DNA from 2 places in the Exiguobacterium sp. s127 genome. Region 1 is predicted to be linked to the other one. Evidence: a T-box and tRNA genes for the amino acid it is inferred to sense, from the RefSeq annotation. Region 1 holds a T-box; the other holds one or more tRNA genes.
What was found. A T-box is a leader RNA that pairs with one kind of tRNA and senses whether it is charged. The one in region 1 lies ahead of ileS (isoleucine--tRNA ligase), so its partner is inferred to be a tRNA-Ile.
Positions count from the first base shown of each region.

Region 1 (5,558 bases):
TTTCGTCAATTGATCCACTCCTACGAGTAAAGCAGCAATCACTAAGTAAAGCCACATCCTGTTTTCCCCCACATCAAAAATAATGAGGGGTAGCTACGAAGTCGCAGTAGCCGCCCCTCCCCTTATTCATTATAAAGAATTGACGACCGCAGTACAACGAGGACAAAGTGTCGGATGAGCCGGATCTTGACCAAGTTCAGTCGAATATGTCCAGCAACGTTCACATTTCTCGCCGTCCGCTTTCAAAACAGTGATTGCTGTCGTCTCATAGTTACGTTCTGCCGAGTCGACAAAATCGATGTGTGAGACTTGAAGCAGTTGTTCAAGATGGTCGATTGTCGCAAGCAAGTTCTTCGTCGCTTCGTTCGGTGCGAGCTCGAGTTTGGCTTCGAGCGTTTTCCCGACGAGCTTCTCTGCCCGTGCTTCTTCAAGCGCCTTCAAGACATCATCGCGGAAGACGAGGAACGCGTTCCATTTCGCGATCAGTGCAAGTCCTTCTTCCGATACGTCGACTGCTTCCGGTAAATCCGTCAAGAAGATACTTGCCGTCTCGACACCAGGAACGAATTCCCATGCTTCGTCTGCCGTATGCGGTAAGACAGGTGCCATCAATTGTAACAATGTCACGACGGTATCATACATGACCGTTTGAACGGCACGACGCGCCGGTGCATCTGCTTGTTCGATATACAAGATGTCTTTCGTGTAGTCGAGGTAGAACGAAGACAGGTCAAGGACACAGAAGTTATGCAACAGTTGGTAAACTGCCATGAAATCATACGCATCATAGGCTTTTTTGACTTTACCGACTAATTGATCGAGCTTCGTCCGCATGAAACGGTCTGCTTCCGGTAAATCTTCAAACGCAACACGATGTGCCGTGTGATCGAATTGATCCAAGTTCCCGAGCAGGAAACGGACCGTGTTCCGGATTTTACGGTATGATTCTGAAACTTGTTTAAAGTTGTCCATCGATGCCCGGACATCTGACTGATAATCGACTGACGCAACCCACAGACGAAGAATCTCAGCACCGAATTGTTGCATGATTTGGATTGGGGCAATCGTATTCCCGATTGACTTCGACATCTTCCGTCCTTGACCGTCTAATACGAAACCATGACTGACGACTGCTTTATACGGTGCTTTTCCCGTTGTCGCAACAGCTGTCGAAAGCGACGAGTTGAACCAGCCACGGTATTGGTCTGAACCTTCGAGGTAAAGATCAGCCGGACGCTCTAGTTCTGGACGCGTCGCCAGCACACCGGCATGTGACGAGCCGGAATCGAACCAGACATCCATGATGTCTGTTTCTTTTTTGAACTGACCATTCGGACTTGCCGGGTGCGTAAAGCCTTCCGGCAATAAGTCGATTGCTTCGCGTTCATACCAGACGTTCGAACCGTGCTCTGCGAACAAGTTCGCGATATGGTCGATTGTTTCCGGTGTAACGATTTCTGTTCCGTCTTCTGCATAGAAGATTGGAAGGGGCACGCCCCATGCACGTTGACGCGAGATGACCCAGTCGCCACGATCTTTAAACATGTTGTGAAGACGTGTTTCTCCCCATGCCGGTACCCACTGCACATCTTTGATTTCGTCAAGGATTTCCGCACGGAAGTCTTTAATCGACGCGAACCATTGTGGTGTTGCCCGGAAGATGACCGGTTTTTTCGTCCGCCAGTCGTGCGGATACGAGTGTTTGATGAACGATAGTTTCAACAATGCGCCCGCTTTTTCTAACGCAAGACCGACTTCTTTATTCGCATCTTCATAGAACATGCCTTCGAATCCTGGTGCTTCCGCCGTCATGACCCCTTTATCATCGACCGGGCAGAGGACATCGAGTCCGTATGCTTGTCCGATGCGATAGTCATCTTCCCCGTGTCCAGGTGCCGTATGCACGACGCCGGTCGCTTCCGCCGTAACATGATCACCGAGCATGACGAGTGATTCACGGTCATAGAGCGGGTGTTTGGCTTTCATGTATTCGAAATCTGCCCCATTGAAGACACGACCGACTGTCGCGTCTTCCCATCCGAGTGCCTCGATGACTTCAGGAACAAGCGCCTCTGCGACGATATAACCTTTTCCTTCGTACTCGATCCGGGCATACGTGAGTTCCGCACTGACAGAGATTCCGAGGTTTGCAGGAATCGTCCACGGCGTCGTCGTCCAGATGACGAAGTGATCGGTTGGCTCTAAGATGTTATTTCCTTCTAAGACAGGGAACGCAACATAGATGGCAGCAGAACGTTTATCATGGTATTCGATTTCGGCTTCTGCCAGTGCCGACTCAGAAGAAGGTGACCAGTAGACTGGTTTTTTTCCTTTATAGATATAGCCTTTGTTCGCCATGTCACCGAAGAGGCGAATTTGCGCCGCTTCAAATTCCGGTTGGAGCGTGATGTATGGATTATCATAATCACCGAGAACACCTAAACGCTTAAACTGTTCACGCTGATGATCGACTTGTTCGAGCGCATATTTCGCACACAACTCACGGAACTCAGCGACCGACATCGTCTTCCGATCGACACCTGATTTTTGGAGCGCTGTTTCAATCGGTAAACCGTGTGTATCCCAACCCGGTACGTACGGTGAACGGAAACCATTCATCGATTTGTAACGGACGACGATATCTTTTAAGACTTTGTTTAATCCGTGCCCCATGTGGATATCACCGTTTGCGTATGGTGGTCCATCATGAAGGATGAAGGTTGGTTTCCCAGCATTTTTTTCTTGAACTGCTTGATATAAGTTCATCTCGTTCCAACGTGCCTGCATGTCCGGCTCACGTTTCGGCAAGTTACCTCGCATTAGAAATTCAGTTTTCATCATCAGTAATGTATCTTTGTACTCCATCTGGCATTCCCTCACTTCTTTTAATTTAACATACAAAAAAAGCCAAACACATCCCTGGTATAGGGACGAGCTTGGCTTGAACTCGCGGTACCACCCTACTAGTAGTTCAACCGTACGAACTACCACTTAAGAGCCCGATAACGGGGGCGAATCGGTGCGACTTACTTAATGGTTCAGTCTCACACTCGAAGGGGATATCCATTCTCACTTACTGTTCGGGCTCACACCAGTCCCCGATTCGCTTGCAGCAGTCTGATTAAGACGTGTCCTTGTCATTGATTTAAGTTATATGACATCGTCGTCATTATACGCAACTGCCGGAATCTCGTCAAGCGCACCACGGGTCGAACTATCAAACGCGTCCCAATCATGGCTTGCCAATAACTCCATCTGCGCATCGATCAAGACTTTAAAACGATTACGGTACAATTCGATTTTCTTACGCATCTGTTCGACTTCAAAGTCTGTCCGTTGCGCTCGACGCTGTGCGGAATCTTGCAGTTGTTCCGCTTCACGCTCGGCTTGTTTTAAAATCAAGCTTGCTTCTTTAGTCGCATTGGCCTTGACTTCTTCTCCTGCTTCTTGGGCAACGATGATTGACTTGTTTAACGTCTCTTCCATCGAACTGAAGTAATCGACACGCGATTGCATGTTTTGAATCACTTCTTGCTGTTGACGGTTTTCCCGCAACAACATTTCAAAATCCTTGATGACTTGATCAAGAAATTCGTTGACCTCATCCTCGTCATAGCCGCGAAACTTACGTGTAAATTCCTTATTATGAATATCAAGTGGCGTCAATGGCATGATGAAATCCTCCTCAGCATTTTTTAACCTTTTAATAATCCGTACTGTAATTTAATCCGGTCGCGTTTCGTCGACCCTAAAATAGCCGTCAATTTGACGCGGCCTGTTCCACGGAGCGAAAGCAAATCGCCTTCTTCAAGCATGAAGCTTGGATCTTCGACGATTTTATAATTCACTTTACTTTCCCCTTGTTTAATCAAACTCTGTGCTTTTTGTCTCGAAAAACCAAGCACTTCGCTGACGACAGTATCAAAGCGGAGCGAACTGACGAATCCAAGTTCTTCTTGCCATTCCTGTTCTTTGATCTTCAATTGGTCTTCTAGTTCGACGCGAGATAAACGAATTTTCGTTTTCCCTGCCCGCTCGACGTTGACTTCGATATAAGAAGCAACGTCTTCTGCGACTGCGAACTGAACGACTTGATCTTGAATGACGACGTCACCGAACTTGCCGCGTTTCAGACCGACGTTTAAGAGCGTACCTGTTACTTGTCGATGCGATAGTTCAACGAATTTTGTAGGATAATGAATACGATAGATGGCAATATCAAAGTCGCTCGCATCAAGTTCGTAGTAATCAGGCGCAATTAGTGCCCGCTGTCGCTCTGCCCCTTCGAAACCGCCCTCAAAAAAGAGGGCACATTTCGTTCCGACGAGTTCGCGTGTGATTTGCTGTTCGCGTGGGTCAAGAAAATCTGTCAGTTTAAACGTATAGGTCGCTTCGACATGATCGATCCAGTTTAAGACAAGATCGACGAACTCCCGCTCATGTCCGCGATAGTGATCATAGACGCTCATTAGAAGAAGATTGCTCGAATGCCTGACTGTGCTAAGTTCAACACTAAAAAGGCAACGATTGGTGAGATGTCAAGCATACCTCCGATGGGCGGGATGATCCGTCGGAAAGGCGCGAGGAACGGTTCGACTAACATCGCTAATACTTGTCCGAATCTTGACTCTCGTGCGTTCGGGAACCATGAAAGTAAAATATAAGCAATCATGACATAGCTATAATATTGAAGTAACGTGCTCAATGTACGCCCAATCGCGTACATAACTTGTGAATCCATGTTTACCACCCCTTATGATTGATATCATCTTCTCCAAGTAGATTTGAAATACTACCCGCGAGCTCGACGTTGTTCGGCACACAGAGGAGCGTGTTTTGACTGATTGTCGTAATCGTACCATCGAGTGCAAAGACGACGCCTGAAAGAAAATTAATCATTTGCCGTGATTGATCTTTTGACATGCGTTGCATATTAACGATGACCGCACGATTTTGACGGAGATGCTCCCCAATTTCTTGTGCTTCATTGAAGACACGCGGCTCACTTAAAATGACTTGTGATTTTGCTTTTTTCGTATGAATCGGAACGATATTCGATTGACGCACAGGGTCCTCCTTTTGAGTAACACTCGGGGTAGATTCCTCGTAGTACTCTTCATACTCTTGCTCTGCAGTACCTCTACCTTTATTTATTGTAGCATCATTTTCATATTCAAGTTCGTCTAAATCGTCTGTGTTCCCAAGAAACAGATGTTGCATTTTCGATTTGAATCCCATTTCGATTCTCCTTTCAACTTCTTCTACGTTTTATGATTGGACGAGGACCGTTCCGATTCTGACGTGTGTCGCCCCTTCTTCAATCGCAATCTCATAATCAGACGACATCCCCATCGATAATTCCGTACAGGGAGCGTAAGACAGGTTTCGTGCTGCTACTTCGTCTCGTAAGACGCGTAAAGCGCGGAAAACGGACCGCACTTCCTCTTGATTTTCTGTCAATGGTGCCATCGTCATGAGTCCAATCACACGAACTTTTGGATATTGACCGATTTCATGTAGAAAGGAATGGATGTCTTCTGCGGAAATACCTTGTTTCG
Region 1 is NZ_JACSMO010000003.1:45,153-50,710, reverse strand. It holds gene lspA (signal peptidase II) at 1-57, opposite strand, end outside; gene ileS (isoleucine--tRNA ligase) at 130-2,865, opposite strand; T-box leader at 2,924-3,150, opposite strand; gene KNP98_RS05195 (DivIVA domain-containing protein) at 3,151-3,672, opposite strand; gene KNP98_RS05190 (YlmH family RNA-binding protein) at 3,696-4,469, opposite strand; gene KNP98_RS05185 (YggT family protein) at 4,469-4,741, opposite strand; gene KNP98_RS05180 (cell division protein SepF) at 4,744-5,238, opposite strand; gene KNP98_RS05175 (YggS family pyridoxal phosphate-dependent enzyme) at 5,269-5,558, opposite strand, start outside.

Region 2 (5,558 bases), on a different contig from region 1:
TTGATATGCTTGATTGCATCGAGTCGGAATCCTTGGCAATCGAGTGTATCCTTGAACCAGTGCCCCCAGTCGATCATTTCCTTGCGGACTTCAGGATGATTGTAATCGATGTTCGCAAACATCAAGTAATCATAGTTCCCGAATTCGCTATCGACTTGGTTGTTCCAGTCTTTATTTTTTCCGGAAATTTTGAAGACGCCGGTTCTTTCTTCTCGCGCATCAAAATCCGTTCCGTTAAAGAATTCATGATTCCAAACAAAATCAGAATACTTCCCGTCACGTCCTGGGAAAGTAAATTTTGTCCATGCATCGATTTCGAATTCTTCTGAAATTTCTTTCGACCGATCTTCTGGGTTAACTTCGACGACATTAATCGTCTCCAGTTCATCTGCTGCCGCCTTATGGTTCATGACGACATCGGCATAAACAGCGATATCATTTTCATGTGCCACTTGAATTGCTTCAAGTAGTTCGTCTTTCGTCCCGTATTTCGTCCGAACCGTTCCTTTTTGATCGAACTCACCTAAATCATAAACATCGTATATCCCATACCCTGTGTCTTCATCTGATTGCCCCTTAGAAGCTGGTGGAATCCAAACAGATGTGATGCCTGCAGCACGAAGCTCCGGCGCTCTCTCTTTTAAACGTTGCCAATGCTTCCCATCATTTTCTACATGCCACTCGAAAAACTGCATCATTGTATGGTTACGTTCCATCTCTCTTCGCTCTCCCTCAATTACTATAGTATGAATATTATTACAATATCTTTAATATTCCCCAAGCGAACAAAAATAAACGCACACCCCTAAACAGGAGTGTGCGTTTCTTAAATGGACCCTGCAGGACTCGAACCTGCGACCGGACGGTTATGAGCCGTCAGCTCTAACCAGCTGAGCTAAGGGTCCTTAAGTAAATAGTAGCGGCGGAGGGAGTCGAACCCACGACCTCACGGGTATGAACCGTACGCTCTAGCCAGCTGAGCTACACCGCCATAATGAATTAAAACAACTACAATTAGATTAATGGAAAGCATCTAAAATGTCAATAAATTATTTCACAAAAATAAAGAGAGACTTCTTTACAGAAGTCCCTCCCGCTTATATTCATTTCATTCAAGCCGTTCCCGAACGTTGTTCGAGTACTAAATCTGTAATATTGACGGCGTGATCGCCAATCCGTTCGAGGTTCGATAACAGATCAACAAAAATCATACCCGCTTGACCTGTACACTCCCCGGCATTGACGCGTAAGACGTGGTGTTTACGGAATGAACGCTCGAGTGAATCGAGTTTCCCTTCTAATTCAAGGACTTGGCGTGCTAACGAAACATCATCACGTTCAACTGCTTTGATTGCCGTATCGACGATTTTTTGTGTTAGAACGTACATTTCATCCAACTCTTTTTTCGCTTTTGGCGTAAATTCAATCCGGTTGACGATTTGGAAGTCAACGAGTTCGATTACGTTTTCGACATGATCACCAATCCGTTCGAAGTCATTGACCGCATGCATTAAAAGCGAATGGTCATTCGATTCACGTTCAGAAAGATCGTTCGCCGCCACTTTGACAAGGTAGTTCGTGACTTCCGTGTTCAAATGGTTGATTGCATATTCAATCTGACCAGCGTCAGAAACATCTTTTTTATCATGGGATTGCGTGTAGCGATGTGCTTTACCGAGTGCTTCTTTCGAGAACTCACCCATCCGTAAGACTTCCATTTTTGCTTGGTTAAGCGCAAGTGAAGACGATTGATTCAAGATGTTTTGATCCAAATGACGTGGTTTTGAATCGACTGTCGTGTCTGTTCCCGGAACGACCTTTTTAACAAGCCATGCGATTTGTGCGATGAACCAACATTGAATCAATGTGTTGACGACATTGAACGTACCATGTGCAAAGGCAATTTGCATTTTCGGTTCAAGATTGAGTACACCTGTGATCCAAGCGATGAACGTCGAGAACAAAGGTAAGGCGACTAAGAAAATAATCGTACCGACGATATTGAAGATGACGTGTGCTGCTGCTGTCCGTTTTGCGGCAATCGATGCACCGAGTGCTGCGAGTACTGCCGTGATCGTTGTTCCGATATTATCCCCGAATAAAATCGGGAGGGCTGCTTTGATATCAATCATGCCACCAGAGTATAGCTCCTGCAAAATACCAATCGTCGCAGAGGACGACTGGACAAGGAACGTAAAGACCGTCCCGACGAACACACCGAGTAACGGATTATCTGACATCGAAATCGTCAGTTCACGGAACCACTCACTTGATTGAAGTGGTTTCATGCCGTCACCCATCAATGTCAAACCATAGAACAAGGCACCGAAACCGAAGAAGATTTGTCCGATGTATTGAATCCGTTCTTTATTGAAGAAGAAGATGAGAAACGCACCAAGCGCGATTGCAGGAAGGGCTGCTTCCTTGACGTTAAAGCCGATGATGAAGGCCGTGATCGTCGTTCCGATATTCGCCCCCATGACGACACCGATTGCTTGACGTAAATTCATCAGACCCGCGCTGACGAGTCCAACGACGATAACGGTCGTACCTGACGATGATTGAATCAAGACCGTGACGACAATACCGGCAAGAATTCCGAGTAACGGGTTCGATGTGTATTTGTCTAAAATGTAACGAAGTCGGTCCCCTGCTGTTTTTTGGAGCCCATCTCCCATATACTTAATACCGAATAGGAAAATACCGAGTCCACCAATAAAAGTGAAAATCATTTCCTGCAAATCATAATTCATCGTTTCATCTCCTCATATCTAAAAAAGTGGGATTGATTTTTTGTTAAGATTTTATTGTTTCAACCTCTCCTATTATGTAAAGGTCCGTTGAACTTGTAAATAGTTTTATCAACATTTGAATGTTAAGGTTTTATTAACCTGTACCAAAACAGAGAAAACCCTTTATTACAAGCGTTCCTAAACTCACTACACCACTGTTATGAAACAGAGAAAAGAGTGTTATCATGATTTTTTTAAGACAATTTATTAATTATTTACAAACCACCTTAGTTCCAAACCGATCTTTTTTAAAGACTCGCCTTGCCGATGTCTCCCTTTATTTTTGTGGATTAGCGTGGATTTCATTTTGGACGACAGTCATCGATAGTATATTTATCATCAAAACGGTTCCATTCATCGTCTGGTTTATGCTCCATTTCATTTTCGTCGCCATCGCGCTTTTACTGTTTCTTCTATTGATGTCGTATTTGAATCGTTGGTTGATTGATTGGATACTCAAAAGACCATGGGCGTACCGGCAAGTTTTTCCGTATACGGTTGCTGCTAACTTATGGAGCTTTCCAGTCGGTGTCCTCTGTTATCAGCTCGGATTCACAGCACTTGGGGTGACGCTCCTATTAGTCGGTCACTTCATTTATTCTTTACTGCCCGTTTTCTCAGCGCGGAAGCGAAAAAAAAATACTCGTCCAAAGTCGTGATTCTGCCTTACTTCTTCGTCTCAGCTCCGTCTACCGGCGGATTGACAGTTGCTTATTTCTATTAAAGAATTGTAAATGTTCGAATTTCGTTCTTGTTTCTCGATTTTTAGGGAATAGTTCGATATGATAGAGAAGGTAAACTTACACAATATGGCGCTATGCCACAAAAGGAGATTTTCGATATGCCGAAAATGGTCCATCGCTCTAAGACTCGTCCCGTTCGTGTTGGGGACCTTGTCATTGGTGGAAATAATGAAGTCATCATTCAAAGTATGACAACAACAAAAACACACGACGTCGAAGCGACTGTCGCTGAAATCTTACGACTTGAAGAAGCCGGATGCCAAATCGTCCGCGTTGCTTGTCCAGAAGAACGTGACGCACTTGCGCTCGCTGAAATCAAAAGCCGAATCAACATTCCGCTTGTCGTCGACATTCATTTCAACTATAAACTTGCGCTCATGGCAATCGAAGCAGGCGTCGACAAAATCCGGATCAACCCGGGTAACATCGGTCGTCGCGAAAAAGTTGAAGCGGTCGTCACAGCTGCAAAAGCTAAAAATATTCCAATCCGGATTGGTGTCAACGCTGGTTCACTCGAGAAACACATTCTTGAGAAATACGGATACCCAACAGCACGTGGTATGGTCGAAAGTGCCTTACACCACATTAAGATTCTTGAAGACCTTGACTTCCATGACATCATTGTTTCGCTTAAAGCATCTGACGTTCAGCTTGCGCTTGAAGCTTATCAGTTAGCATCTGAATCATTTGACTACCCACTTCATGTCGGTATTACAGAGTCAGGTCCTTTACGTACTGGTTCATTAAAATCCGCTGCTGGTCTTGGTGCGATTCTTTCACGCGGTATCGGGAACACGGTCCGTGTCTCACTATCAGCTGATCCGGTCGAAGAAGTGAAAGTCGCAAAAGAAGTCTTGAAATCATTTGGTCTCGCAGCAAACGCAGCAACATTGATTTCTTGCCCAACATGCGGTCGGATTGAAATCGACTTGATGGCGATTGCGGCAGAAATCGAGGATTATATCGATAAGATTCAAGTCAACATCAAAGTTGCTGTACTCGGCTGTGCCGTCAACGGTCCTGGTGAAGCACGTGAAGCGGATATCGGAATTGCCGGAGCACGTAACGAAGGGCTTCTGTTCCGCCACGGAGAAATTATCCGTAAAGTACCTGAAGCGACGATGGTCGAAGAATTGAAAAAAGAAATCGATGCAATCGTTCTTGAAAAAGAAGCTGAAAAAGAAGCGGCGAAAGCCAACCAAGTTTAATTGTTGAAGAGCCCTCTTTTTAATTGAAGAGGGTTCTTTTCATATCCGTTTTTCGACTATGTTATACTAATGACAGAAATTTAAGGAACGCAGGTGATCCAATTGAAAATCGGCATCGATATCGATGGGACGATTACGCACCCGTCTTCATGTTTTAACTATATGAACAAGTATTTAGGAACTTCGATTGACTTCGAAATGGCATCCGAATATGAATTGCATACGTATACGGATATGGGACAAATCGAGTTTTGGGAATTCATGGTCAAGTCTGGTCATGAGCTCGGTATTTATCGAGAATCTACGCCTCAGGCATTTGTCCAAAAACATTTATGGGAATTACGTCAACATTTTGATTTGCACTACGTAACGGCACGCTCAGAAATCGTTCGACCGGTTACGGAAGAATGGATTGCGCGCCATGAATTACCACTCGACTCGCTCATCATGACCGGGTCGCATGACAAGGTTCAAGTTGTACGTGATCTATCACTCGATTTATTCATGGAGGATCGATTAGAGAATGCGTTACAAATTGCGGAAGATACGTCAATTCCAGTTATTTTGTTCGATGCTCCTTACAATCGAAAAGCACTTCCAGAGAACATCATTCGTGTTTCTTCTTGGGATGAAGCCGTTCAAACGATTTATAAATTCGCTCCAATCCGTTAAAAAACAGCCTTATCCGGCTGTTTTTTTTCCATTTTTTATACATAATCCGTTTACGTTATCGTACAATTATCATGAATTCGTTACGTTTTGTCTCGAGTCATCTTCTATTAGCTGAAAGGATTTTTTTATGTTATCGACGTTGA
Region 2 is NZ_JACSMO010000002.1:180,153-185,710, reverse strand. It holds gene KNP98_RS03990 (alpha-amylase) at 1-716, opposite strand, end outside; tRNA gene KNP98_RS03985 (tRNA-Ile) at 832-905, opposite strand; tRNA gene KNP98_RS03980 (tRNA-Met) at 918-991, opposite strand; gene KNP98_RS03975 (Na/Pi cotransporter family protein) at 1,113-2,753, opposite strand; gene KNP98_RS03970 (hypothetical protein) at 2,978-3,451, shown strand; gene ispG (flavodoxin-dependent (E)-4-hydroxy-3-methylbut-2-enyl-diphosphate synthase) at 3,634-4,743, shown strand; gene KNP98_RS03960 (5' nucleotidase, NT5C type) at 4,837-5,415, shown strand; gene KNP98_RS03955 (GGDEF domain-containing protein) at 5,543-5,558, shown strand, end outside.
Region 2: it encodes a tRNA-Ile, which carries the amino acid that the T-box ahead of ileS (isoleucine--tRNA ligase) is inferred to sense. The anticodon was not compared.